DNA from 3 places in the Proteiniphilum sp. UBA5463 genome. Region 2 is predicted to be linked to each of the others. Evidence: riboswitches for the same ligand, from Rfam matches in the RefSeq annotation. Region 2 holds a riboswitch; each other region holds the start of a gene.
The links. A riboswitch is a leader RNA that binds a small molecule or an ion and turns the genes downstream of it on or off. The one in region 2 is predicted to bind cobalamin.
Positions count from the first base shown of each region.

Region 1: linked by a shared signal. The riboswitch ahead of B3B27_RS05070 (TonB-dependent receptor) and the one ahead of B3B27_RS11750 (TonB-dependent receptor) in region 2 are both predicted to bind cobalamin.
Region 3: linked by a shared signal. The riboswitch ahead of nrdD (anaerobic ribonucleoside-triphosphate reductase) and the one ahead of B3B27_RS11750 (TonB-dependent receptor) in region 2 are both predicted to bind cobalamin.

Region 1 covers NZ_DIQL01000028.1:10,299-26,107, reverse strand. The annotation lists gene nrdD (anaerobic ribonucleoside-triphosphate reductase) at 1-520, shown strand, start outside; gene nrdG (anaerobic ribonucleoside-triphosphate reductase activating protein) at 621-1,082, shown strand; cobalamin riboswitch at 1,233-1,447, shown strand; gene B3B27_RS05070 (TonB-dependent receptor) at 1,569-3,611, shown strand; gene B3B27_RS05065 (YncE family protein) at 3,608-4,771, shown strand; gene B3B27_RS05060 (PKD domain-containing protein) at 4,858-5,811, shown strand; gene B3B27_RS05055 (DUF4465 domain-containing protein) at 6,015-6,761, shown strand; gene lepA (translation elongation factor 4) at 7,017-8,804, opposite strand; gene asnS (asparagine--tRNA ligase) at 8,907-10,304, opposite strand; gene B3B27_RS05040 (pseudouridine synthase) at 10,518-11,615, opposite strand; gene purB (adenylosuccinate lyase) at 11,748-13,091, opposite strand; tRNA gene B3B27_RS05030 (tRNA-Val) at 13,361-13,435, shown strand; gene B3B27_RS05025 (efflux RND transporter permease subunit) at 13,912-15,809, opposite strand, start outside.
Region 2 covers NZ_DIQL01000063.1:2,907-14,921, reverse strand. The annotation lists gene B3B27_RS11755 (hypothetical protein) at 153-623, shown strand; cobalamin riboswitch at 916-1,126, shown strand; gene B3B27_RS11750 (TonB-dependent receptor) at 1,273-3,288, shown strand; gene B3B27_RS11745 (YncE family protein) at 3,295-4,431, shown strand; gene B3B27_RS11740 (PKD-like domain-containing protein) at 4,467-6,185, shown strand; gene B3B27_RS11735 (hypothetical protein) at 6,203-8,182, shown strand; gene B3B27_RS11730 (hypothetical protein) at 8,199-10,130, shown strand; gene B3B27_RS11725 (DUF6580 family putative transport protein) at 10,320-10,910, shown strand; gene B3B27_RS11720 (lactate racemase domain-containing protein) at 11,182-12,015, shown strand, end outside.
Region 3 covers NZ_DIQL01000028.1:26,149-28,761, forward strand. The annotation lists gene nrdD (anaerobic ribonucleoside-triphosphate reductase) at 1-1,569, opposite strand, end outside; cobalamin riboswitch at 1,759-1,972, opposite strand; gene B3B27_RS05085 (hypothetical protein) at 2,196-2,613, opposite strand, start outside.

The DNA.
Region 1 (15,809 bases), on a different contig from region 2:
ACTGATGTTCAATTGTGAGATGATCCCTGCCGAAAATGTAGGCGTAAAACATGCCAAATGGGACAGGGAGGACGGCTATTTCGTGCCGCGCGACTGCTACAATAGCTATTTTTACCGGGTGGAAGATCCATCGCTAAATGTGATCGACAAGTTCCGACTGCACGGACGTAACTATATTGAACATTTGACGGGCGGATCGGCACTCCACCTGAACCTGGAGGAACACCTCTCAAAAGCACAATACCGACAGCTGTTGCGTGTAGCAGCCCACGAGGGCTGCAACTATTTCACCTTCAACATTCCAAACACTGTATGCAACGATTGTGGTGCCATCGACAAGCGTTACCTGAAGGAATGCCCCCAGTGTGGCTCCCGGAATGTGGATTACCTCACACGCATTATCGGTTATATGAAGAGAGTGAGCAACTTCTCGGCTGCTCGGCAGGCGGAAGCGGAAAGAAGACATTACGGAAAGCCGGACATAACAGAGAAGACTAAAGAGGAACCTATTATTTATTAAGGCTGTACATTAGTCTCAAGCATACCAAAGCTATGTTTGAGAATGAGATGCCATAAAGGTATTACAGAAAAGCTAATATTTCAACCATAAGATAATTTTTATGCTTAAATACACAGACTATGATATCGTTTTTCAGGAAATTCCCGATGAGGTGACGTTAGCCGTCAACCTGTCGGGTTGTCCACACCGCTGCAAGGGGTGTCACAGTCCCCACCTGCAGCAAGACATAGGTGAAGAACTGAACGAAGAGGCCATTTCGCGGCTGCTGCAGCTCTATGAGCATTCAATCACCTGCATCTGTTTTATGGGGGGCGATGCTCATGCCGAAGAAGTATGCCGGCTGGCATACTATATCCGGATGAATTGGGGAGAATGGCTCAAAACGGCCTGGTATTCAGGAAACAGCAACCTGCATCCTATGGCTGCCGGTCGTTTTGATTATGTGAAAACAGGCCCCTATCTGGAAGCGCTGGGAGGGTTAAGCAAAAAAACGACCAATCAGAGGTTGTATCGAATCAGTAAAGAGGATATTATCGATATTACCTTCCGCATGCAGTCATAGCCCTACTCTGTGCAAACATAAACACAAACCTGTTATTTATAAATTATTTATATTTTCTACTTTTTTTTTTAATTTCAAAGACATTTCAGGTTGTTGACGTGTTTATTTGTTTTCTTACATAAAAAAAGAAATATTGGAAATTTTTCTATATCTTTGTCGCGAAACAACGGTTTCACTTATTTGTGATTATCACCGAATGAGTGATTAAAAGGGAATCAGGTGCAAATCCTGAACAGGCCCGCTGCTGTGAACTCCATATATGTGCTGAACAAACATCTCTATGACCACTGTTCCGAAAGACCGGAATGGGAAGGCGTTCAGACACAGGAGTAAGTCAGAAGACCTGCCGGCGTTTCAAAAAAGTTAAACGGCTTTCGGGGAAAAAGGCTTGCAAACGACACGACTTTCAGATCATACTTTTCTTCTGGTTTTTTTGTTAAACGTGCTTTCGTTGATGCATTTATTTCGCCGGATAAAATTCGGTAAATGTACTCATTTATAAAAATAGCGCTTTTTTGTTTTCTTGCTGCCTTATTGGTGATTCATAGCCCTATCTATGCTCAGTATAATACTGACAGCCTGCAACAACTGCCTGAAATTATTGTGACCGCTAAGTCCTCTCGCGAAATCATTCCTGCACAAAAGCTTTCGGGAGAGGAACTGAAAGGATTAAGCAGCCTGTCTGTTGCCGATGCCATCCGCTATTTTTCGGGTGTACAGATAAAAGACTATGGCGGCATCGGTGGATTAAAGACAGTAGATATACGTAGTATGGGTACAAACCATATGGGCGTATTTTACGATGGCATTCAGCTCGGGAATGCACAAAACGGACAGATAGATCTCGGAAAATTCTCACTTGATAATATTGAATCGATCACACTTTATAATGGACAGAAAAGTGAGATTTTTCAATCCGCCAAAGATTTCGGCTCATCAGGAAGCATCTATCTCCGTACACGCTACCCGCGCTTTAAAAAAGGAAAACAGTACAATCTGAGAGGAATTTTACGTACCGGATCGTTCGGGCTTTTGAACCCATCGTTATTATGGGAACAAAAAATTGCATCGGCGCTCGCCGGCTATTTCAATGCGGAGTGGGTGCATGCAAACGGTAAATACGAGTACCGGTACAAGCGTGTTCACCCTGTCACAAAAGAAGCAGTTTACGATACCACAGCTATACGGCAAAACGGTGATGTTGATGCATGGCGACTGGAAACAGGACTGCATGGTTTTGTTCCGGGAGGTAACTGGAACCTGAAAACTTATTTCTACACTTCTGAAAGAGGTATACCCGGTGCTATTGTCAATAACGTATGGAAACGCTCTCAAAGGCAATGGGACCGTAATTTCTTCACTCAGGGGACTTTCCAAAAATCGGTATCATCGAAATATGATATACTGATAAATGGAAAATACGCTAATGACCATATGCGTTACCTGAATCCCGATACCACTCTGATATATATCGACAACACCTTCACTCAGCAGGAGGCATATCTCTCTCTGGTAAACAAATATAAACCTCTGAAGAACTGGGATATTTCACTGGCTGCCGATTTACAATGGAACGGTCTACGCTCCGAGCTCGATGGTTTTGTGCAGCCTTCGCGTTGCACTTACCTGGTTGCTGCTGCTACTGCTGTTGATCTTGGAAAGGTGAAGATGCAGGGAAGCATTTTAGGCACATTTATCAGTGGCCATACAGAAACAGAAACCTCAGCACCGGACAACGGCCCAAACATACAGCGGTTTACCCCTGCCTTGTTTGTCTCATACAAACCTTACTTTCTGCATGACTTGAATCTCAGGGCTTTCTATAAACATATATTCCGGATGCCTACATTCAACGATCTCTTTTATACAGATATCGGGGACATTTTCCTCGAACCTGAAGATACCCGTCAATACAATATTGGCGTACAGTATACCAAAAGCTACACATACGGTATTATCCGGCATTGGGATATTCAGGCCGATGGCTATTTCAACCTGGTTACCAACAAGATTATCGCGGTACCTAAAGGAAATGGAATGTACCGCTGGATGATGATGAATGTGGGGAATGTGGAGATAAAAGGGTTAGATATTGCTGTTTCAACGGTTTCAATGCTCAATAAAGAATGGCTCCTGAACATAAAGCTTAACTATACCTGGCAGCAGGCACAGGATCTTACACGCCGGACAAACAAGGAGCTGGAAAAGATTACTTATGGCGGACAAATTGCTTACATCCCGTGGCATAGCGGTTCTGTGGTTGCTACTCTTAGTCATCGCCTGTGGCATCTGAACTACAGTTTTATCTATGTAGGCGAGCGTTACCGTTCCTCAGCCAATATACGTGAGAATTATGAACAACCCTGGTACACGAGCGACTTATCGCTGGCCCGCTCATTCACCCGGAAACAATTCAACGGAAAACTCTCTTTAGAAGTGAATAATATGTTCAGTCAGGATTATGAGGTGGTTCTGAACTACCCAATGCCAAAAAGAAACTATAGAATTACACTGACAGTGGAAATATGAAGAAACAGATTATCATACTATCACTTTTGGTTTTTGCGATGCTTGTTGCTTCTTGCCGAAAAGATGTGGAGCTGCTGCTCTCTGAGGCTGTCGTTACCGATCCCGGGGCCTCAGGAGCCGGCCGGTTTGCCGGCTTTTACCTGTTGAATGAGGGAAATATGGGGAGTAACAAAGCAACGCTAGATTATTACGACTTTGTTTCCGGAAGCTACAATCGTAATATCTACGCCGTACAGAATCCATCCGTTCCAAAAGAGCTGGGTGATGTTGGTAATGACATTAAGCTTTATGGTAACCGCTTGTACGCTGTCATTAACGCATCCAATAAAATTGAGGTGATGGATGCACATACGGCAAAAAGAATCGGGCAGGCGGATATTCCCAACTGCAGGTACATTGCCTTCTACGAAAGGTATGCTTACGTTACATCTTATGCAGGCCCTATCGAGATAGATCCCGAATATAAACAAAGAGGCTATGTGGCTAGGGTTGATACAGCGACGCTGCAAGTTGAAGAAAGATGTGTTGTAGGATATCAGCCTGATGGAATTGCCATTTCTCACGGTAAGATTTATGTAGCAAATTCCGGCGGTTACAAGGGAGCAGGAAAAAGTGCAAACTATGAGAGAACCGTTTCTGTGATAGATATTGCGACATTTAAAGAAGAAAAACGTATTGATGTGAGCTGCAATCTTCACCTGATCAAAGCAGATAAAAGAGGTAACCTGTGGGTCACCTCACGTGGTGATCATCGGGGCAATTCTTCCAGGTTGTTTTTTATCGACCGGCAAAAGCAGATAGTAAGCGATTCTGTTTTACTTTCTGTCAATAATTTTCAGATAGATGGTGATTCACTGTATCTTTTTGGTATTGAAGAGAGAGCAGCATCAAATGTGAATAAGTTCAATTTCACCATCATTAATACAACTACCCGTGAAGTTATAAATACGCATTTCATTACAGACGGTACTGAGAGGCAATTTGAGACTCCCTACGGTATAATGGTACATCCCGAAACAAAAGATATCTACATAACTGATGCGGGAGATTATATTAATCCGGGATTTCTGTATTGTTTCAACCGGAAAGGGAAAAAGCGATGGAGCATACAAACGGGAGATATTCCCGCGCATTTTGCTTTACTCCCCAAGAGAAGATAAACAAAATCGAACTAATTGCTCCATCCTTATAGATATTAGGAATGGCAAAGGTTTATATGCAATAATAAAAAAATCAAATTATTCTTATGACAAAACAAAGGCAGCTTTTTCAATTTTTCTTTCTCCTTTTCTTTATTCTTCTGCCAGTGGGTTGCAGCAGTGAAGGAGATGTGACTGATGAGGGAGAAGGCCCCGGAATAAAACACTCTCCCTATCTCACCCGCGTGTTTGAGTATATGCCTGCTCCGGGCCAGTTTGTGAACAAACTGCCGGAATATAAGGAAGGCGATACATTCGAAACAATGGCGAAAAAAGCCGAAGAAAAAATCGCCGGTGACAGAGGTGGGCTGATATCGCTGGGCGGGTTTGGCGGTTATGTAGTAGTGGGGTTTGATCATACCATTGAAAATGTGCCTGGTAAAGCCGATTTTGCAGTACTGGGAAATGCTTACGCCGGCAATAGTGAACCGGGTATTGTGATGGTATCTGCCGACATCAACAAAAACGGGAAACCCGATGACCCATGGTACGAACTTGCCGGAAGCGAACATGACAATGAGAAAACCATACACAATTATGAAATCACTTACTACAGGCCCGATGAAAATAAAACTCCTGTCCCTCACCCATCGCTCTTTTACGTGACTGATGCAGCCTATATCAAATGGACCGCTAACGTAAATGGCGAGGGTTATGTTTATAAGACTACCTTTCACCAGCAAAGTTATTACCCGCAATGGATAGACAGTGATAAAATGCAGTTTATCGGGACAAGGCTTCCCGACAACAACACTGTTGATAACGATACTTACACCTTGCACTCTTACGACTGGGGTTATGCCGACAATATGCCTAACAACAGCTCAGGAGCTCAGTTCGATATAGACTGGGCTGTAGATACAAACCGTAAGAAAGTACATCTTGACGGAATAGATTTTGTTAAAATATATACGGGTGTGAACCAATTTAATGGACGCATTGGAGAGTCTTCCACCGAAGTAAGTGGAGTAATTGATCTGCACCTGCTCCAACAACAGTAGATTTTAATATGCCAAACAATTGTAATGCCTGTTCAACTAAGTAATCATTACAGGAAATACAGTATATTTTTATATGTCAAATAATCAAATAACTGAACTTTCGCATGTGTTAATGCGATGGGTGTATAGCTAAACATACAATGTAGAACTATTAAGCTCTAAGAGCAACACATGCTAAAGTTGAACCAATTAATTGTATCAAAATGAAAAAAAACCTGTTTTATTTAATTTCTCTTTTCTCTCTTCTGATGGTTTCATGCGAGAATGATGATGTAACCGTTACAAAAGTTGTTGATCTGGAAAACAAGCTAACTGGAGTCGAAACCGAGTGGACCGGAGACAAGTCGGGAACCGAAATTCCCGGCGATTATGGTCCCATATGGAAAAACCAGTTCAGCGGTGCGGATAATCTTTTCGTTTTTGACAACTATTTTTCCGATTCTTCCTGGAGTGGATTCATGTACACTAATAAAAGTGATGTCACAACTGCAAGTTATGCTAACAATAGTGCCATCACCGGAAAAGCATATACAGGAAAAGTTTACCTTACGGCAAACAGTACAGATTATAATCCTGCTGTAATTTCTTTCAAAGGAGGCACTTCCTGCAGGGTTAAGGGAATGTATGTTACCAACAGTACCTACGCCTATTTCTCCATGAAAAATGGGGACCAATTTGCTAAAAAATTCGGGGAAGGCGACTGGTTTAAACTCAAGATCAAGGGAAAAGATAAAGCGGGGAATGACACGCAGGCAGTGGAGTTTTACCTGGCCGATTTCCGTAACGGCAAGTCAGAACTGCTTAATCAATGGAAATGGGTTGATCTCATGGGGCTTGGAGAAGTGAAAAGTGTTCATTTTGAACTCTCCTCCACCGATAACGGAGACTGGGGAATGAATACTCCTTCTTATTTTTGTATTGATGATATTACAGCGGTTATAAGTGAATAAAAAAATGCAGTCGCTAGGCTGCATTCTCTCTACTTTTTTATTATTTTTAGAAAAAGGTGCTCCAAGTGATTGGAGCGCCTTTTATTTATACTTCCAATCTGAGCTCGCGGTTCCGATCCTCTTCCTGGTATCGGTTATGATCCTCGTTCTGCTCGCAGTTCCGATTCCTGTCAAAACCAAATACTATATTATTAATACCCGTGCTTTTGTTGATTAACGCTTCGAAAACCAGGCTTAAACCAGATACTATATTTTTTAATCCAGTTTAAGCACTGCAAGAAACGCTTTCTGCGGCACCTCCACGTTCCCTACTTGCTTCATGCGCTTTTTCCCTTCTTTCTGCTTTTCCAGCAATTTTCGCTTCCTCGAGATATCACCACCATAACATTTGGCTGTCACATCTTTACGTACGGCTTTCACTGTCTCACGGGCAATAATCTTTGCCCCGATAGCTGCCTGAATGGCAATATCAAACTGCTGCCGTGGAATCAGCTCCTTCAGTTTCTCACACATACGCCGTCCAAAGGACTGAGCATTGTCGGAGTGTGTAAGCGTTGAGAGCGCATCCACCGGTTCACCATTGAGAAGTATGTCAAGCTTAACCAGTTTCGATGGGCGATAGTCATGCATATGGTAATCAAAAGATGCATATCCTTTAGAAATACTCTTCAGTTTATCATAAAAGTCGATTACAATCTCACCCAATGGCAAATCGTAAATTATCTCCACCCGGTCGCCTGAAATATAGTCCTGTTTTACCAGAATACCTCTTTTCCCCAGACAGAGCGTCATAATAGGGCCAATATAAGTAGTATTGGTTATCACCGAGGCACGAATAAAAGGCTCCTCGATATGATCGATAAGTGTGGGGTCAGGCAAGCCGCTTGGATTGTGTACTTCCTTCATCACCCCTTTCTTGTCATAGACACGGTATGAAACGTTCGGTACCGTTGTAATCACATCCATGTTAAATTCCCGGTCGAGTCGTTCCTGTATAATTTCCATATGTAGCAATCCCAGGAAACCACATCTGAAACCGAATCCCAGGGCGACCGACGACTCTGGCTGGAAAGTGAGCGAAGCATCGTTCAGCTGCAGCTTTTCGAGTGAAGAGCGCAGGTTCTCAAAATCTTCGGTATCAATAGGATAGACTCCCGCAAAAACCATCGGCTTCACCTCTTCAAACCCTTCTATAGCTTTTGCCGCAGGTCGTTTTACGTGAGTGATGGTATCACCCACCTTTACCTCTTTCGATGTTTTTATGCCTGAAATGATATAACCTACATTGCCACAGCGCACCTCTTCTTTAGGGACCATGCTGAGCCTTAGTATTCCCACCTCGTCGGCATCATACTCTTTTCCAGTATTAATAAATTTCACCGAATCGCCCTTCTTGATACTTCCATTTACAACCTTGTAATAGGCAATAATTCCTCGGAACGAATTAAATACCGAGTCGAAGATCAATGCCTGTAGCGGTGCCTCAGGATCTCCCTGTGGTGCCGGAACGCGCTCAATAATAGCTTTAAGGATATTATCAATGCCAACGCCGGTTTTACCGCTTGCGCGAATTATATCTTCACGTGGAATACCAAGAAGTTGAATTATCTGATCTTCCACCTCTTCAGGCATGGCGCTCTCCAGATCAATTTTATTTAAAACAGGAATAATCTCCAGATCGTGTTCTATGGCCATATATACATTCGAGATGGTCTGTGCCTGTATTCCCTGTGCAGCGTCAACCACCAGCAAAGCCCCTTCACAGGCAGCAATGGAACGCGACACCTCGTACGAGAAATCCACATGTCCCGGAGTATCAATCAGGTTGAGCGAATAGGATTCCCCTTCGTGTACGTAATCCATCTGTATGGCGTGGCTTTTAATGGTAATACCCCGTTCGCGCTCGAGGTCCATGCTGTCTAATACCTGCGCCTGCAGGTCTTTTCCTTCAACAGTTTTGGTATACTCAAGCAAACGGTCTGCCAACGTGCTTTTGCCGTGGTCGATGTGTGCAATAATGCAAAAATTACGTATATTCTTCATCTATTTTTTTTAGATCCATCACCAACAGGCACCCTCCTTATTCTGATTTTCATGTCAGATAATGAAAGGTGCCACGATGGATATTTTATTTATTAATCAATCTTAAAATTCCGCGTTTTTCGGTGTACGCGGGAACGGGATCACATCGCGAATATTGGTCATTCCGGTTACGAATAGCATCAACCGTTCAAAACCAAGGCCGAAGCCGGAATGCGGGGCTGTACCAAACTTGCGGGTTTCCAGATACCACCAGATTGGTTCAGTATTCATACCGGTCTCATTCACACGGCTCATAAGCTTATCGTAATCGGTCTCGCGTTCCGATCCTCCTATAATCTCTCCAATTTTCGGGAAGAGCACATCCATGGCGCGAACTGTTTTTCCATCATCGTTCTGTTTCATGTAGAACGATTTTATCTCCCTCGGGTAGTCGGTCAGGATAACCGGCCGTTTGAAATGCTTCTCTACCAGATAACGCTCATGCTCGGACTGAAGATCAGCCCCCCAAAAAACCGGATATTGGAATTTTTGTCCTGACTCTTCCAGTATCTTTACTCCCTCAGTATATTTGAGCCTTACAAAATCATTTTCCAGAACAAATTTCAGCCGGCTTGTCAATTCTTTGTCATACATCTTTGTCAGAAACTCTATATCCTCCATACAGTTATCCAGAGCATACCGGATAAGGTATTTCAGAAAATCTTCTGCCAGATCCATATTATCATCGATATTGTAAAAGGCTACTTCCGGCTCAATCATCCAGAACTCAGCCAGGTGACGCGGTGTATTTGAGTTTTCGGCACGAAAGGTGGGGCCAAAGGTGTATATTGCACCCAATGCCATAGCACCCAGCTCACCCTCTAATTGTCCGGAAACGGTAAGGTTGGTCTGACGGCCAAAAAAATCCTGAGTGAAGTCCACTTTCCCCTCTTCATCGCGTGGCGGATTATTTATATCCAGTGTAGAAACCTCGAACATTGAACCTGCACCTTCAGCATCTGATGCGGTAATGATGGGTGTGTGGAAATAATAGAAACCGTTGTCGTTGAAATATTTATGTATGGCGTACGACATATGGTGACGCATCCTGAAAATGGCACCGAAAGTATTCGTACGAGGGCGCAGATGAGCTATTTCACGCAGGAATTCCAAGGTGTGCCCTTTTTTCTGCAGTGGATAGGCTACAGGATCTGCAGAACCATAAATTTCAATTTCCTCAACCTGAATTTCCACCGACTGCCCCTGTCCCCGCGACTCCACTAACTTTCCGTTTATATTGAGGCATGCACCGGTAGTTATAGGCTTAAGAAACTCTTCACCAAAATCGGCTATATTAATGACTAACTGTATGTTATTAATTGTCGAGCCGTCGTTAAGAGCAATAAATCCAACGTTTTTGTTTCCTCTGCGGGTACGCACCCACCCTTTTACGTTTACTTCTTCACCGAAGTTTTTAAGCCGTAAGGCTTCCGAAATCTTTGTTCGCTTTAGTTGTTTCATAATCAACACAATATCTCTATCCAAGAGACTGTTCTGTTTGCATATTTATAATTTATCCACATTTTTATGCGGATGCAGGATTATTATCATTCTTTCGGTGATCAGATTTTTCTGATTCCGTTTTTGTTTTTGCAAATCATTCTTTCCAGGCGCATTCAAAGGCAACTATTTTTACCCACTGCATTCCCGGGAAGGTGCAAAGAAACTGTTTTGTTAATCAAATGCCCCCATACGAAGCATGTTAACCTCTTGTTCTGTCAGGTAACGCCATTTACCGCGCGACAATTTTTTCTTGGTCAGTCCGGCAAAATATACCCTATCGAGTTTCATCACCCTATAACCTAATTTTTCGAAAATGCGTCGCACGACACGGTTTTTCCCAGAGTGTATTTCAATTCCCACCTGTGATAAATCCTCTTCTGTCACGTAACTGATTGCATCGGCATGGATCTCTCCGTCTTCCAGCTCAATGCCATCCGCTATCATCTGCATATGCTCCATAGCTACGGGCTTATCGAGCCATACCTGATAGATCTTCCGTTTTTCATATTTAGGATGTGTTAATTTAGATGCAAGGTCTCCATCGTTGGTCAGCAGTAACACACCTGTTGTAGCCCTGTCTAGCCGGCCCACCGGATAAATACGTTCTGAGCAGGCGCTTTTCACAAGCTCCATAACCGTCTTACGGTTTTCAGGATCATCGGTTGTAGTTACAAACCCTTTCGGTTTATTCAAAAGCACGTATACCTTGCTTTCAAGTTGTACCGGCTGATTGTGGAACACCACCTCATCGGCACGTGTAATCTTGGTACCCAGTTCCGTAACCACCTGACCGTTCACTTTCACTACTCCGGCCTGAATAAACTCATCTGCCTCTCTTCGTGAGCAAACTCCGGCATTGGCTAAATACTTGTTCAAACGGATAGGTGCGTTGGGGTCGGCATTCTCTTTATATTTAATCTGTTTGAACGGTTTTTTCTTTTTGAGCTTTTTTGCTCCCGGTCTCACCGGTTGTTGCTGATATGCACCCTGGCCTTGATTTCCCCTGTTGCGATTGGGGTAGTTTCCCCCTGCTCCTCTCTGCTGCGACTGTATGCGTTCACCTACTCTCGGGCGGCGTTTTCTCACTCCTCCATCAGTATTTCCCTGTTGGGGATTTCCATAATTCTGATTGTAGGGCCTCTCTGAGGTGGTATAACCCTCCTGTGTTCTTCGCTCATTGTTGTAATTTCTGTTTGGAGAAGCGTGTCTCTCATTGCTCGCGCTGTGATAACTTCGTTTCGGACGCGATTCTTCGTTGTTTGTTGTCATGTTACTCTTATTACTTTTTTGTTTTACTGATGAAACCTCACGGTTTTTTTAATTTTCCTAAAACACTGCCGGCCTTCATATAAAAACTACCGGAATTGGACTTTCATACAATAATTATTTACTTTTCAAATTTTAAATTCCCGTATAATTTTGTGGCGTTATTTCCATTAGTTCTTCCTTTATCCGGCTACTAACATTAAGTGATTCAATAAACTGCGCGATGCTTTCGCGCGTAATGTGCACATTGGTTCTGGTAAGGGCCTTCAATGCCTCATAGGGTTTCGGGTATCCTTCACGTCGTAATATTGTTTGAATTCCTTCGGCAACCACTGCCCAGTTATTATCAAGGTCTCTGTCGATTGCCTCTCTGTTTAATAACAATTTATTCAGCCCTTTTGTTGTACTTTTAATGGCAATTAACCCATGCGCAAGAGGTACACCTGTATTACGGATAACAGTAGAATCGGTAAGATCCCTCTGTAATCGTGAAACTGGGAGTTTGGCTGCCAGATGTTCAAGTAGAGCATTGGCAATACCCAGGTTCCCTTCGGCGTTTTCAAAATCTATTGGATTTACCTTGTGTGGCATGGCTGATGATCCCACCTCACCCTCCTTTATTTTCTGTTTAAAATATTCCATTGAGATATATTGCCACATATCACGGTTAAAATCGATAAGGATTGTGTGGATCCTTTTCAATGCATCGAAAGATGCCGCGAAAGCATCGTAATTAGATATCTGGGTGGTATATTCTTCTCTATGCAGGCTCAGCTTCTGCTGAAGGAATTTTTCCGCAAATCTCTTCCAGTCTATTTCCGGATATGCCACTTTGTGGGCATTAAAATTACCTGTGGCCCCTCCGAATTTTGCTTTTGCAGGAATCTTTTTCAGAGCCTCCAGCTGGTTAGACAGACGATAAGAGAATACCTTTATCTCTTTTCCCAAGCGTGTAGGCGATGCCGGCTGCCCGTGTGTGCGTGCCAGCATCGGTATCTCCTTCCACTCATCAGCAAGAGCATTCATCTGCGATATAAGCGACTCCATGGCGGGGATGGTAGTCGTTTGCAATGCATCCTGCCACATCATTGGTGTTGCAGTATTATTAATATCCTGCGATGTTAATCCGAAATGGATAAACTCTTTGTGTTCCGACAAACCCAACACATCAAACTTTTCCTTCAGGAAATATTCAACTGCTTTTACATCGTGGTTGGTAATCTTTTCAATATCCTTGATCTTTGATGCATCCTCTTCGCTGAAATTTTCATACAAATCTCTTAAATCAGCAAACACACAGCTATCCACCTTGTCAAGTGGAGAGATCCCCAATTCACAAAGTGCAATAAAATACTCCACTTCTACCTTCACACGATATCTTATAAGTGAATATTCAGAGAAAAAAGCTCCAAGCTCTTTGGTTTTATCCCAGTATCTGCCGTCTATTGGCGAAATGGCTGTCAGTTGGTTTAAGTTCATTTTTTGTGCGTGATGCGGATTATTATCGGTTTTACGAATGGCGGGAAATCACTTTTCTGCTCATTCACCATTGCTTCATTGATTTTGTGCTTCTTCTAAAAAAGATAGCCCTTTACATTTACGGTACAAAAATACGGATAATTATAGAGTCTTAAAAATTTTGATAAAAATATTTGCAAAAAATTTTGTTGCAAAATAAAAACAGCCTATCTTTGCATCACTTTTTCAGAAAGCAACCTCCGGGCGCGGACAAAAGCAAAAAAGTAATCGGGCGTTTAGCTCAGCTGGTTCAGAGCATCTGCCTTACAAGCAGAGGGTCGGCGGTTCGAATCCGTCAACGCCCACTTGATAATCAGGAACTTAAGATAAAATCTAAAGTTCCTGATTTTTTATTTGCCCACAATTTGCCCACAGAAGGTTTTAGTTGAGGTAAAGACACATCTTTCTTATTTTACTTGCGGGCTTTCCTGTTTTCCGGTCGAAAAAGACAAAGCTGTTGTCAACGTGGTTTCCACAAACAATAAAATGATCGCTTATGCCCAAAAGATAGGAAAACAACAAGTTATCATCGGTTTCAAGCGATACATATTCAACATCCGCTATGTTCTGAATGTACAGTTTTTTTCAGGGTAATTTTTCGTTACATCTATTTTTATCAGTTGGGTTGTATTGTTTATTGGAACAACCGGTTTGCGATGTCAATAAAAGACACATCAAGCAAAACCGTTGAACATCAGTTGTAAAGTTTTTCATATTTGTGTTATTTTGAATTATGTTTATCTCTTTCAGCGACTTAAAATCGTAAATTCCAAATCCCAAATCATTTCTTCCTCCCCACCACCATCAACGGCAAAAACAAAAATATCCCGATGATCGACATGGCCAGCCCGCCGATTGTGCCAGCGGCCAGCGGAAACCAGAACGCTTCCCTGGTTGTGCCCACCATAAACGGAATAAACCCCAGCATCGTGGAAACCACCGTAAGGAAAATCGGAATAATTTTGGAGTTCCACGCCTTGATGTAGGCTTTCAGCGATGAAAGTCCCGGACGTTCGCGACGAATCCGGTTAAAGTCATTCAGAATGTAAATACTCGCATTCACGGTAATGCCCGAGAGCAGGATAAACGACGCGAAGCCGCCCTGGTCAAAGTTCAGTTTGAACCAGTAAAACGTAAGAAACACCCCGATAAAGGAAACAGGAATCACAAAAATAACCGCCAGTGGCTGCTTGATGCTGTTGAACAATACCGATGTGGTGAAGAAGATGATCACGATCAGCAAGCCAATCAGCCAATACTGCCTGTTGTCTTTCTTACCCCAACCCCATCCGCTCTCTTCTTTCTCTGCGGTATATCCCATCGGCAGGATTTTGTTGAGCGCTTCCACTTCGCGGTCGAGCACGCGCCCGGCCTGCGTGTTGGCGCCGATGTAATCGAACTGCACCGCCAAACGATACTGCTGGTTTTCCTTGCCCACTTCCTGCGGAGCCTGTCCTTTGGAAATATCCGCCAGTTCGTCCAACCGATACATCCGGTTGCCCAGGTTATGGGCGATGTATTGCAGCGCCCAGATATCGTAATCCCTGCTCTGGCGGCTTGCCAGTTTGATATCCTCCCTTTCGCCGTCTATGACCAAGGAGCCTGCCCACACGTCTTTGGCAAAAACGGGTTGCAGCGAGGCAAACAGTTCACCCGGCATAAAGCCTTCGGAAGCCAGCCGCTGCTTGTTCAAATCGAAAGAGAACTCGCGGTAGTCATCCTTGTACCACGAGAAATTGGAATTAATCAGCACCTCCTTGATACGACGATAGTTCAACAGACGGTTCTTGAGTGTATCCGCCCATGACGTTAATTCGTCGTAGTTGTAGCCGTATAGTTTCACGCGGTAACTTCCGGCAAATTCGGTAACATCGTTGCTGAAACCTTGATCTTGCAAACCGTAAACGCCCCAACTTCCGCCACCCAATTCCAAGGCTTTGGTAATGACACTGCTTTTAAGTTGGTACGGAAAACCGCTCCGTTCCGATTCCCTGTTGAAAAATACCCGGATGGATGCCCTGCGTGCGTTGGGTATATCGGTCTGAAACTGACGTATTTCGGGGAACCCGCTCAGGTATCGTTCCATCTTTTCGATAAGGGCGTTCATCTGCGGCAATGTGGTTCCGTTGGGCATCGAAGCGGTGATGGTAAGCACCACCTCTTCGCTTCGTGTGAAGTAACTTCCTTGATACACTTTTTCCGAAAACAGGCGCAACGTACCACCCAGGGCTTTGTTTACAACCGGTTTTACTTTCTCCTTGTAGGTGGAATTGTCGAAAATCCTGTTGTACCGTTCCGCGAATCTGGTTTTCTTTTCGATTTTGTCGGGAAGCAGAAATACCGGTAATCCAAAAATCAACACAATCGCCGTGAACGGAATCCATTTGTATTTTGAAAGGATGCGGATCATCCAGCTGTAAAAACGGTTGAAGTGTACCGTCAGACAGCGCGGACGGATGGGCAGGCGGCGGAGAAGCCCCCGTCTTTTCATCGGTTCGCGTTTTTTCAGATTGATCTTTTCCACCATTGCCGGCACAAAAAAGAGCGCTACCAAAAGTGATACGCAGAGGTTGATCATCACCACTGCGGCAAAATCCTGCAAGTTGAGACGTATCTTCTCGTCCAGGAAAAAGATGATGCCCAACGCACCCACCGTGGTCATCGTTGCCGCCAGTATGG
Region 2 (12,015 bases):
CATTATATTTATAATACATTGAATATCAAAATTCATTTATTGCATTTTTCTGTAATAAACTACTTCCGTGAGTTTGATTTATATTAAATGTTCAAAATATTACGTAGCAAACTGAAAAACAATTATCATACAAACAAAAAAGCAATTAAATTATGAAAAAAATTGTTTGCACATTATTGACTGCCCTTTTAGTGCTTGTAACAGCATGCGACCAATTGGGTGAAGAGATGGGAATAAGCAACAATAATTATTTCACTCTGGGTGATCAGAAAATTCCTATCAGAAATTCAAAATCAATCAGATCCGACGGTTCGTTTATATTTTATTTGTATTCAAATGGCGACTCGTCCGAAAGTAATTTTTTTATAGAACTGTCCTTTCCCGAAACAATGAAAGACACCCTTTTCACTATACCTTTATCTAAAGGTGAGTGGAGTGTGAAGGGAAAAGCAGACAATATCCTATATACAGGTAATCGTTCAAGCAGAAACGGTTTCCAGAGTGGAAATGTTAAGATCCGCATTCTTGACGGGGCTGGCACCTGTAACCTTAAATATTCTCTGGCTCTTAATGATAACAGGTGTCTTAAGGGTTTTTATACGGGAGTGATAGAGGGATTTTAAGGTATTATGGATCTTCCTCTTCCTCTTCCTCTTCCTCTGCCTTGAACTATTGCATGTTATACGTGCCTTAGCCAGGCAGGCGGCAATAGTAAAAAGTACTACTGAGTTTTGGATAGATCTATTTAGCTGCTAATTAATGGATTACATGGCTTCTCGGCACTATTTTACCGGACTGTTATCATTAAATACCTGATAAAATATTTTAATGATAATCAAAAAGACTGTCAAAAAGGTGCCATATATTTTCTGGAAATCTTACCTTAAACCTTTTCGTATGTAAAAATATAATTTTAACTTTGCATAGAATTTTGGTATTGCTCACTTCACACGGCTTCGAAGTGAACAATGAAAAGGGAATCAGGTGAAAATCCTGAACAGACCCGCTGCTGTAAGCTCCGCTTACGTGCCGAACAAATACCTCAATTGCCACTGTCCCCCTGGGGATGGGAAGGCGTTCAGACACGGGAGTAAGTCAGAAGACCTGCCAAATTCATTGACGTTTAATAGCTTTCGGGGATTGGAGCTTGAAGAACAAACATGCGTTACAGCCGTTTTTCTTTATTTGGGTCACTCTGTTTACAAGAACACTTCAATTGTGTGTTAACTCTACTTCCAAACCTCACTTTCCGAAAGCTAAATTTTCGGTAAGATGAATATATGTAATAAAACCACTCTTTTTGCTGCAATCTGTTTTCAGGTTGCGGCAGGGAAAACGTTCGCTCAAAATAAACTCGACAGTTTGCATCACTTACCCGAAGTGGTGGTTACGGCTGATGCTCCCAAAGAGGTGATACCCGGCCAAAAACTATCGGGCAAGGAGTTGAAAAAGCTAAGCAGTTTTTCCGTGGCCGATGCCATCCGCTACTTTTCCGGCGTGCAGATCAAAGACTATGGAGGATTGGGGGGATTAAAAACCGTGAATATCCGCAGTATGGGTACGAACCACATGGGCGTTTTCTATGATGGGATTCAGTTGGGGAACGCACAAAACGGACAAATAGACTTGGGTAAATTCTCATTGGATAATATAGAACAAGTCACTTTGTATAATGGACAAAAGAGCGATATTTTTCAACCTGCCAAAGACTTCGGGTCGGCGGGAACGATCTATTTACAGACCAAACGCCCCACATTCGATAGGGGAAAGAGAACCCATGCGCGTTTCACGTTCAAAACAGGGTCGTTCGGACTTGTCAACCCCTCGCTCTTGATAGAACAAAAACTGCCTGCCGATTATGCCTTTAACTTTAATGCCGAATGGATTTATTCACACGGGAAGTATCCTTTTCGTTACAAAAGAGTGTTTGAAGACAAGACAGTGGCATACGATACCGTAGCCATCCGAAAAAACGGTGACATCAAAGCCTGCCGATTAGAGAGCTCCCTTTACAAAGCATTGAACGATGGCGAATGGGATCTGCACGGCTATTTTTACAAATCGCACAGAGGGTTGCCCGGTCCTATCGTGAAGAATGTTTTTGAACACGGGCAACGCTTGCACGATGAAAACTTTTTCATTCAAAGCAAATTCAGGAAAAAGTTCAACAACATATACAGTCTAAAATTAAACGCGAAATATGCCAACGACTATACGCGTTATATTGACAACGAGTGGACAAGCCCGTTATATGTGGACAATAAATACCTGCAGCACGATTTTTATATCTCCTCGGCCAACAAGTTCGTAATTGCCAGATGGCTGCGCTTCAATCTCTCCGCCGACTATCAATTGAATAAGATGAAGGCAAACTTGGTTAATTTCGCCAACCCCACGCGTCACACAATCTTAACCGCCGCCGCGGGAGAGTTCTCTTTTGATAGGCTCACCCTCCAGGCAAGCCTGCTCGGAACATTTGTCCGCGAGAAGGTGAAGATGAACAAAGCCGCTCCCAAAAAGGACATCTACACTCCGGCGGTTATCCTCTCCATTAAGCCATTCAAGCAGCACCAATTATACCTGCAAAGCTTCTATAAAAAAATATTCAGGATACCCACTTTTAACGACTTGTATTACACCTTTATCGGAAATTCGGTATTAAATCCCGAGTACGCCACCCAATATAACATTGGTCTCAATTATACCGTATCGCCTAAAGAGTCCGTTTTTAAAACGATCTATCTGCAAACCGATGTGTATTATAATGAGATAGACGATAAAATTGTGGCTGTTCCCGCAGGTAACATGTTTCGTTGGATGATGCTGAATTTAGGGAAAGTGCAAATAAAAGGGATGGAGATAAACACAAACACGACTGTGGAACCCATCAATGAGCTGTTTGCCTCCTTGAGACTGAATTACACTTATCAACAGGCGTTGGACATAACCGATGAAAAAGCGAAAAACTATAAACACCAAATTGTGTATATCCCGCGCCATAGCGGTTCAATCATCTTTTCGGCTGACTACAAAAACTGGGGAGTGAATTACAGTTTTATATACACCGGAGAGAGATACAATGCCAAGTACAACGATGTAAACAGCCACATGCAACCGTGGTACACAAGTGATATAAGTATCAGGAAAGATTTTTCCGCCGTTTGCCGCAGAATAGGTTTACGGGCTGCTTTGGATATTAACAACCTGTTGAATCAACACTACGATGTGGTGCTCAATTACCCGATGCCGGGAAGAAATTATCGTCTAACTGTAACTTTTATGATATAAGCGGATATGGCTAGAAAAAAATTCATACTTATCAGTCTCATGCTGATTCTTCTTGGATGCAGGGAAGAGTATGAGATCCTCCACTCTTCACAAACCCAAACAAGCCTAGGTGAAGAGAATACGGGAAATTTAAAGGGTTTTTACCTCTTAAACGAGGGAAACATGGGTAGTAACAAAGCTAGCCTCGATTATTTCGACTTCGCAACGGGTATATACCACAGAAATATATATGCCGAGGCAAATCCCTTTATTGTTAAAGAATTAGGGGATGTGGGAAACGACATCCAAATTTATGGAAGCAAGCTGTATGCGGTCATCAATGTATCCAATTACATTGAAGTGATGGAGGCCAAAACCGCCAAACATATCGGTAAAATCGAAATACCCAATGTGCGCTATATTAAATTCCACAACGGAAAAGCGTATGCCTCGTCCTACGTGGCTCCGGTAAAATTCGACCAAAACGCCCGCGTGGGCTATGTCGCCGAAATAGATACCGCAACACTTGAGGTGCTACGTACGGTAAATGTAGGCTACCAGCCCGAAGAGTTAGTAATCGCAAACAACAAGATATACGTTGCCAACTCGGGAGGGTATATGTTTCCCAATTACGACCGCACGGTATCGGTTATCGATTTGGAGACATTTAAAGAAGAGAAAAAGATAGATGTGGGCATCAACTTGCACCGCCTGCGAAAAACCCCTTACCATGAGTTGATAGTAAGCAGCAGGGGCGATTACTACAATGAACCGTCAAAGCTGTTTGTGATCGACTTAGACAGAGAGGAGGTGACTCAAACCATCGAGATGGCGGTCAGCAACTTGGATATAGTGGGAGACTCGGCTTACATCTATGCCGTGGAGTGGAGCCACAACACTCAAAAAAACACCATTACCTACGGTATATTGAATATAAAAACCAAGGAAATAGTGTCGAGAAACTTTATTAAAGACGGCACAGACAAGGATATTGTCATTCCCTACGGAGTGAAGGTGAATCCCGTTACCAAAGACATCTATGTGACCGATGCCATTGATTATGTCACGCCGGGAACCCTTTTGTGCTACAACAAATTCGGCAAGTTGAAATGGAAAGTGGATACCGGAGACATTCCCGGGCATTTTGCCTTTTTATTCGAATAGAACAAAGATTTAATAATCATTAATTTATGTAAAACATGAAAAGACGAAGTTATTTTTTAATCGGGGTTACGGTATTGATAGCGGCATTCACGTCATGTCACGATATAGAGACCGTTGTTCCGCCAACAATTGAAATGGAGAAAACAACGTTTACCGTTAAACCGAACCGCAGCGTGCTTATTGAGCCCAAAGTGGAGAATGTTGATGAGAGAACGGTTTATTCGTGGTCTCTTAATGGCAAAATAATAGGAACAGAAAAAAATATCCTGTTTAAAGAGAGAGAGACGGGAGAGTATTACCTTAAATTTAAAACCGTCACCGAACACGGGACAGCGCAAATAGAGGTGAAAGTTGAAGTTACTGATTTGATTCCACCCATCATTTCTTTGGACGAAACGGGTGACGGGTTTATCTTGGAAACAGGCGAAGAGTACGTTTTCAAGCCGGAGATTGCCAACAAAGAGGGCTTGAAGTTAAGCTGGGAGATAGATGGGGAAGAGGTTTCCACGGCTGATGAATATGCCTTCAGCTCACAACAAGAGGGAAACTTTTTCATCATTCTCAAAGCTGAGAATGATGACGGTGATGATGAATACCTCATACAGATATTGGTGGTTAAAGAGGTGCCGTTAAGCCTATCGTTCGCTTATCCCGAACAGTCGGCATCGTTGGGAAGAGCCATTCGGCTCATTCCTGATATGTCGAGCACCAAAAATGTCACATTCAAGTGGTTTGTGAATGGGAAAGAAGACCCAACACAAACTTCTGACAAATATGTCTATAAGCCTTCGGCGCTTGGGAAAACAAATATAAAAGTGGTCGCCACAAAGGGCGGAAAAAAAGGCGAAGCCTCCATCGTTGTGAACACGGTAAATCCGGAGCAACATTTCCGGGCCGCCCAACCGGGAAGTTCACCCTACTCCACAAAGGTTTATGAATTTCTTCCGGCACCGGGACAGTTCGTGAACGAGGGGTACACCGCAAACACCATGGAGGAGGCCTGCCAATACGCGGAAGGTCGTTTAGCGCAGAAGGCGTATGTCTCCTTAGGGGGATTCGGAGGATATATTGTGGTTGGATTCGACCACAGCATCAAAAATAGGAGCCAATCCAACCTCAGCACCACGACTGCAGCGGGATATGATTTCGCTATTATGGGAAACTCCTTTAAAGGAAGTTCCGAGCCGGGTATCGTGTGGGTGATGCAGGATGAGAACGGAAACGGTTTGCCCGACGACAACTGGTATGAGCTGAAAGGGAGCGAGACCGGCAAACCGGGAACAATCCAAGATTACGAGGCGACTTACTTTCGTCCTGCCATTCCAAAATCCAACACCTTGTGGATAGACAATCTGGGAGGAAAAGGTGAAGTGGATTGGTTGGGATTTCACCAACAACCGTTCTATTACCCCAACTGGGTAAAGGAGAATACATATACGCTGCGGGGAACCCGACTAGAAGCGAGAACGGAAGATGAATCGGGGCAAGGCACTTATTGGGTTAACAAGGAGTTCGATTGGGGATATGCAGATAATTTCAGTCCCATCGACCGCCTTACGGACGACATCAACTACGGGGCGGCGGCAAACTCGAACCACTTTAAAATAAGCAACGCCATTACCTTCGAGGGAAAGAAGATTCATCTCGAATATATCGATTTTATTAAAGTACAAACAGGGCTGAACGTGAAAGCCGGCTGGTTGGGTGAAAATTCCACCGAGGTATTCAAGTTTGTGGATATACAAGTAGAATAATTTAAACAAAACAGAAGATGAAAAAAACATATATTGGATTACTTGCGGGTTTTTTTGCGGTCATGCTCCTATCATGTGCTACCGAAAGCCCTTTTAACGGTGAGGATAACCGTTTGCTATCCTTCTCTTTAACAACCGGAGGGAAAGAGTATAAAGGGGCGGTGAAAAACAGTGAGATAATCATATCACTGCCGGTGGAGACCGATCTGAACAACGCCAAAGTCGCATACACTCTCAGTGAAAATGCCACTATCCTTCCCGAACCCGAAAAAATAACCAACTGGAACGATGAGCAGGTGTTCAACGTCTTTTCATACAACGGCGTGAAACGAATCTATGTGATTCATATCAAGAGGCAACTCGGGCAAGCGGAGGGAACCGTTTTATTGGCAACCGACGGCGACGTGAAAGCATTCGCCGAAAAAAACATCACAGCCGTAGAGGGTGATCTGATTATTGGAAATGAAACGGGAACGGACTCCATCAGTAATATAGACGCGTTAACGTACGTGACAAAGGTAGGATATAAGCTGATTATCAATTCCACATACAAAGGAAAAGACCTCTCGGGGCTGAGAAACCTTGAGGAGACCGGGTCTATTATCGTTAATGCGAATAAGTATCTTTCGGATATCACGTTAAAGAATTTAAAAAAGGTTGGACAGGACCTCTTTGTGAACAGCCACAGTGTAAAACAAATAGTTCTACCCATGCTGGAGACAGTAGACAGTAAGCTGTTCATCTCCTCCAACAAGCTCACGGATTTACAGTTGCCGATACTTAAGCGAGGAGGAGATATAAAGATAAGCGGCAGCTCCCTCGGCATTTTAAAACTAAGAGAGCTGGAAGAGACACTCAACTCCATTATTTTGCAGGAAGTGCCATCGCTCACAACCTTGGACCTCTCGAAATTGAAGGAAATTCGCGGAGATTTAATCATTAAAGGGCCCGAGCTGGTTGGGTTAAAGTTGAATAATTTAACCCGGGTAGGAGGCAACCTGAACATCAATAATTCAAAAATCACTTCAGCCCTCTTTCCCTCATTAACAGAAACGGGTGACCTGTTTATCGTCAACAATAATAATCTTAAAAATATATCTCTCAAAAACTTAAAAACAGTAAAGGGAAATTTGGAACTCCGTTCCATACCAATAACTTCTGTTGAAGATATGGCTAACATCAACAGTATTGACGGTAAATTGATTACTAACAACCTCCCATCACTAAAAGACATATCACCGATTTTTAGAAACCTGACTAATCTCTCTGAACTCTCAATGACTTTCGTGCTTTGCGAAGGAGTTGTGGATGTCAGCAAAACGGGCGTGGAACAAGTTCTGTTGGATCAGTGCAACAACTTGGAAGAGATTATTGTGCCGGAGGTAATGAAAGAGTTATACGTTGGAGGGGACACGAATGCTCCTCGTAAAAAACCGATCCGGATATCCGGTTTAAAAGAGGTAGAACAAAAAATTGAAATCAGTAACCTAATCCTGTCAGAGCCTCAAGATTGGGTTTTAACGGGATTGGAATCGGGTTCAATATTTATCAAAAACAGTATGAATCTGAAAAGTTTTTCGGCTCCCGACCTAAAAGAAGCCAAAGAATTATGGATTAGAGAGGATAGAAATAGTAAACATTGGGAAAGCATATCTTTTGCAAAGCTAACTAAGTTAAATAAACTCAATTGCGTTCAAATGTTCTCTTTGAAAACAATCGAATGTCCGATGCTGCAAGAGATAAATACCCTATCAATAAGTGACTGGAAAGATAAAAACGAGAAGTTGACCCATCTGAATGGGCTATCTTCTCTTGAAAAAATTGAATTTCTGACACTTAAAAATATCAGTAATTTTAATGATTACTCATTCTTAAAAAAAGCAATCACCAACGGCTCAATAACAAAAGAGATTTGGAACAGGAATTTCAGTATTGCCAATAACGGCTATAATCCGACTTTTCAAGATTTACAGGCCGGACACTACGTAAAACAATAAAAAACAGAATAAAAAGATGAAAACAATAAAACAGAGTTTTGGGGCTGTCATTATAGGCACTTTGCTTTTTTCCGGATGTACCAAAGAGCCTTTCGAAGGGTTGGATAACTACTTTTTGGAATTTTCACTGCAGAGTGCGGACAAAATGGTATATGAGGGAAAAATCACAGACAATGTCATAGAGGTATCAATGCCGAAGAATTTAGAGATGGACAAACTTACGGCAAAATATATGCTCAGCGAGTTAGCGACGATTGATCCCAAACCCGAGACGATAAAAGAGTGGAGCGGCGAACAAAGACTAACGGTAACATCGTATAACGGAACGAAACGCGACTATAAGGTAAAAATATTGAAAGAGGATGTGGTTTTGGGCGATAACGTCTTTTTACAAACCGATGAGGAGGTGGATGTGTTTGCAAAGAAAAAAATCAATATCATAAACGGTAATCTAATTATCGGCGCTGAAAAAGGGACGGACTCCATATCCAATATCGATGCTCTGAATCTGCTGAACGAGATAAAATACAAATTGATTGTGAACCCCACCTTTAAAGGAGACTTGAAACCGCTGCAAAATTTGAGATCGGTAGGCGGAATTATGGTCAACGGCGAGCCAAAGCAACTTAAAGAGATTGTTTTGCCCAACCTGCAATATCTGTTTGAAGATTTTATCTCTCGTTCCAACAACATCTCCAAAATTTCGTTTGATGCTCTTACTTCAGCTGGAAACATAACGGTTAAATCTACCCAACTGGCAGAATTTTCCGCCCCTAGATTAGAAAGGGCCGGGCAAATGTCTTTCTCCGGAAAAGAGGGATGGTCGGAAGTGGACGTGTCAACGATTAAAGAGATATCCTTTCCAAACCTGCAGAGTTGTAAAAAATTAGATATAAAAAATCTGTTGAATTTAGAAACGATTGATTTGGAAAAATTGGAAAACGCCGGAGACGTCAATATTGCCAATCTAAAAATGGTGTCCCTCTTAAATATGGGATTGATGAAAACGGCCAATAAAATAAATGTGGAAAGGTGCGAAGAGTTAAAGGACTTAAAAATCGCCCTTTTAAAATCGGTTAATGACAGGATAACTATCAGTAATTGTCCGAACCTTGAGAACATTTCAACAACCATGCTTGAGGAAGTTAACCAATATATGGGAATTTCGGAATGCCCCAAAATCACTTCTATCGACCCGTTATTATCGCATTTAAAATTGATTGGAAATATACGGATTTATAAAATACCGCATAAGGGTGAAATAGATTTATCGGGGGTTACCATAAACGGATCGGTGGAGTTTGTCGGATCTCTTGCAGATGTTACCAAAATTAAACTGCCTAAGCTGATTCAAAAAACACTCGAACTTAATTTTGCATCCGATCCTTCCATAACGCAACTTCCCCTGATAACAGGGTTGGAAGAGTGTGAAAATTTCCGAGTACAAAATGCACCGGGAATTACAGAAATAGTATTGCCTGCATCTCTTAAGAAAATAAGCAACAGCTTATCCTCGTATAGTAATGTAACCGCTGTTTCGGGAGAGAACCTACTGGAGGCTGGTGAGATATCCATTTCATCCAACGAGTTGGCTTCTATGTCGTTCCCAAATTTGGAAAAAGTCATAGGCAAACTAAGTCTGTTTGGAAAATTTTTAGAGGCCGTTTATCTGCCTAAACTTACATCGGTGGGGAATTTAGAAGTTGGCGGATCCTGGTCGGGTTGGCAAAATGAGAAACTAACCGATTTAAGTTTTCTCGCAGCGCTCACTTCGGTGGAAAAATTAGAGATCAAGTTTTGTAAGTTTCTGACCGACTTTTCCGGACTGAAAAAAGCGGTAGAATCAGGATCTATCACCGAAAAGAAATGGAACGGCAATACCGTTCACGATAATGCGTACAATCCCACTTTCGAAGACCTGAAAGCCGGGCGATATGTGAAACCGTAGTTATTAAAATGAAGTGGAGCTGCAACGGTGTGCTCCCCGAATATCTCACATTGGTAAGCGGTTTTTTCACAAACCGGGATATTGAAAAACAAGTATTCGTCAAACAACTAATTTAAACCAACGGCTCAATAGGTTCGCGCAAAGCCGATGGCTGATTGCCTACACCAACAGCCAAAACTCACAAATAATATGAACAACAAAAAATTAACCCTTCGTTTTTCCGTCATAACGGTGATAATTCTCCTTGCGGCATTCAGCCGCCTGATCCCCCACCCCGCCAACTTCGCGCCCATTGGCGGCATGGCTCTTTTCGGGGCGACGTATTACACCCGCAAAGGGTGGGCGTATTTAGTGCCTATCGCGGCCATGTGGATAAGCGATTTAATCCTGAACAATGTGGTTTACGCGCAATATTTCGACCGGTTTGTCTGGTTCTACTCCGGCTCTCTGTTCACCTACGGCGCTTTTGCCCTTATCGTGCTGATGGGTACATTCACGCTGCGCAAAGTGCGTGTTCCCCGCTTGCTGTTCTCTGCTTTGGGCGCGTCCATCATCTTCTTTTTGGTCTCCAACTTCGGCGTGTGGTTTTCCACAACAATGTATCCCAAAACCGCAGCCGGTCTTTCAGCCTGCTATGCGGCGGGAATCCCGTTCTTTAAAAACACGGTGTTGGGCGACTTGGTATATTCGACGGCCCTCTTCGGGTTATTCGAAATATCGCTTTCGTGGTTTCCCGGGCTGCGTATACACCCTCAAAATTGGGAGAGGAAGGATACGTAAGACAAGCCTATTTCTCATTATATTTCATCAATCCATCCATTGGGCCGTTTTTTGAAAGTAGAAATGCGTGATATGCCTTTGTTTCTTTTCCGATCATTTAGTAATTTCGCCTTGCTACTTCAAATATCTATGCGCTTAAACACAAGCGAAGCAATTTATTTGCGTTAAATAGTGCGGTCAAAGCCAAGTATGTTTGAGTCATGGCGTGGTAGGAAATTAGCTAATTTTAGCGGAGTGTTTTAATTATGTGATTCACTAAACAAAATTGATTATGGCTTGGTTTTTTGAAAGGAAAAAAGAGATTGGCAGGAAGGAGATGGAAGCTCTTGTTGTAAAAAGTGCAAACGAATGTTTAATCCGTGTTTGCAAAAATCCGAAACGGGTTTTATTACTTCCTCCGGATATTACGCGTGCCCACAGCGGGGCCGGTTGGATGACCGAAATATTGTATCATTTTTTTGAACCGATGGCTGATGTATATGTAATTCCCACATTGGGACAGCATGTTCCCCATACCGTCGAGCAAAACCGATGGATGTTCGGGAATATCCCCGAAAACAAAATACTGAAACACGATTGGCTCCGCGACGGCAAACGGTTGGGCATCGTGCCGGGGAACTACGTGGAAAAAATCACCGGAGGCTGTGCCGATTGGGATATTCCTATCTCCATAAACCGGTATGTGATGGAAGAACCCTGGGATATGATCATCAATGTAGGGCATGTGGTACCGCACGAAGTATTGGGATTTGCCAACCACAACAAGAACTATTTCATCGGACTGGGCGGTAAGGACACCATTTGTGCCTCGCATATGGCGGCGGCCTGCTACGGTATTGAGAATAACCTGGGTTCGCTGGTGACGCCCCTGAGGCATTGTTTCAATAAAGCCGAGAACGAATTTATGAACCGCTTGCCGGATGTATATATCCAGGTGGTAATGGCCTACAATGAACAAGGAGAACTTGTACACACAGGATTTTATTGCGGCAACGACCTGGATACTTACTTACAGGCTGCCAAACAATCAATGGCCGAAAATATCACCGTTGTTCCTCCGTTAAAAAAAGTGGTTGCCGTCATGCAGGGAGATGAGTTTTTCAGT
Region 3 (2,613 bases), on a different contig from region 2:
GAGCACCTCCTGCACGAAGGCCTTATATTGAGGATTGTGATTGATGGCTATCCCCAGCGATTCGGCTGCTTCCACTAATCCATTTACGCCGATTGTAAGGTATTGGCGTCCGAGGTTGATGTATCCAGCGTCGAACAATGGCAGCATCCCTTTTTGTTGGAACATCTTCAGGTTTTCATTATAGGCGATCTGCACCTTGTGTGTCAAATCCACCACCTCTTCAAGGAAAGTACCATAGGGTTGTCCCGTACGTTTTGCAAACTGAACACAGCGGTTAAGGTTGATGGTGAGCACGCTTTTGGAACCGGTGGATACTCCACCCGCACCTAAGGTGTAGCTGAACCCGTTGTCCTGAATCTCGTTGCGCAGGCGGCAGCAGCTCGATAACGAGTCGGCATTGTCGCTCATATAGGTAAAGAAAGAGTGTCCTTCAGCATACATTTCGGCGGTAAAATCGGCATATTCTGTATCAATCACATCCTCTTCCCGCGAGAGCAATGCCATCGTTTCCACCGGAAAAGTAAGTACGGTTTTGGTGCGTTCCTTGTTAAACCATTTCATAAAGCGTTTCTGCAACCAACTGAGCGATTCCCATACGGGGCGTGAGCCATCGGGGAACCGGAACTCGCCGAACAGGCTTTCGAAGTAGTACCTGTCGTAATAGGAAATGTTCCAGAAGACAGCCTGGAAATTGCGTGCTCCTGTGGGCTGGTTGATGGAGTAGACTATCTGTTCGAAACAGTCGGTAATTACCTTGTCGAGTGTACGCCTTCGTCTTGACAGATCTACTACCTCTGTGGTATGTAAAAAATAGTTGTCGCCATACTCTTTCCGGATAAAATAATCAAGGTACATCAGAAACTCAGGAGTGGCGCAGGCACCACTAAGCATGCTCGATACAATGAATACCATATTGATGAATCCGCCGCAGAACGATTTCAGGTTGGTGGGTGGGGTGGAGTTGCCCCCGACAGACAGGGTGCCGTTCAGCAGCCAGGGATACATGGTAATGCTGGCGCAGTAGTTGGCCAGGCTGGTTTCGTCGTTTTTATAAATGAAATGTTCTTTCAGCATGCCGATGTATTTGTCGGCAAGCTCCTTCCCGTACATCTCCTTCATCCTGTCTGTTATCATCTTCCTATTCAGGTCAATGAAGTTCTTTTTGGGTAGCTCGCCGATGAGTGTGGCAATGTTTTTCTTCTCTACATTGGCATTGGAATCGAACTTGCTTCCCGTGGCAGCATTCTGAGCGTTGCAATAGCTCATCAGGAAGTTCATCTTGCTCTGGATCTCACGTGTTTCGGTATGTTTCTGCCGGTAGAGCATGTATGATTTTGCAACAGCAAAGTATCTTTCCCGCATCAATGCTGTCTCCACCTGGTTCTGGATCTCTTCCACAGTCATTCCGTCAGAAATATGAAGGTGGGCAAGGAGAGTAGTGAAGTCCTCTTCTGTAGCAAACGAACCTACCGACAAAAATGCTTTCGCAATGGCATTTTCAATTTTTTTGAGGGAAAATAGCACCCGTTTCCCGTCGCGTTTCACAATCTGAATTTCATTGTTACCCATTTTTTTAGACCGTTAAATAGTTAGATAAATAGATTGTAAGACTTTTTGATTATTGAATTTTAAAATGTTGGGAGTGGGGCAGTCCTTCAGTCTATTAGTCTGAAAACCTCATGTCCAATAGTCTAAAACAATATGGATATTATGTGTATATCAATATTTCGACTGTCTTTTTACCCGAAAGAGATCAAAAAGTGTATAACGCACCTGGCAGGTCTTCTGACTTACTCCCGTGTCTGAACGCCTTCCCGTTCCTGCTTATCGGAACAGTGGCTATGAAGATGTTTGTTCAGCACATAAAAGGAGCTTACAGCAGCGGGAACTGTTGCTGATTTTCACAGCATTCCCTTTTCATTTTATTTATAAAAGACGACTATAAATAAAAACCAGATGTTGTCACAAAGGTAGATTTACTTTTTTGAAAAAACAATAATGTTTTCCTAAAAAGTTATCAACAGTTATGATTTGAAATCCTATACATTTGATTATTAATTTATTATATATTTTAGCAGGAAATTTGCATTGATTAATAAGATTAAAAGTTGTTCGTTTTGGTGAATAATAAAAATTCAGTGGAGGATAAATAAGCCAAAGATAATTGCCTGCACGGGTTACTTTTTTAAAACGGATTACAGAAACATCAAGATCAATATCAATATCTGCGCCGAGATCACCCAGAGGAACATGGTCAGCGGGTAAACGGTAGAATAAGCCACTGCCGGGGGATCGTTTCCCGCTATGGAGTTGGAGTAAGCCAATGCCGGAGGATCGGTCATGCTTCCCGACAACAATCCCGTCAAGGTAAAATAATCCAAGTGGAGCATTTTTCTGGCCACGCATTCTGTGAGCAGTAGCGGAACCGTCGTGACGACGATCCGGTGTGAGATCAGCACCTTGTCCAATTCTTTCCAGTCCAGCTCCGTTGTTTCTCCCAGAAACGCCGTGACGGCTTCGGCCGCTGCTCCGGCGGTGATCAGTACAAATGTCACACCTAGGGAGATACCGAAGATCCTGATCTTTCCTAATGCCACTCCCGCAGATATCGTC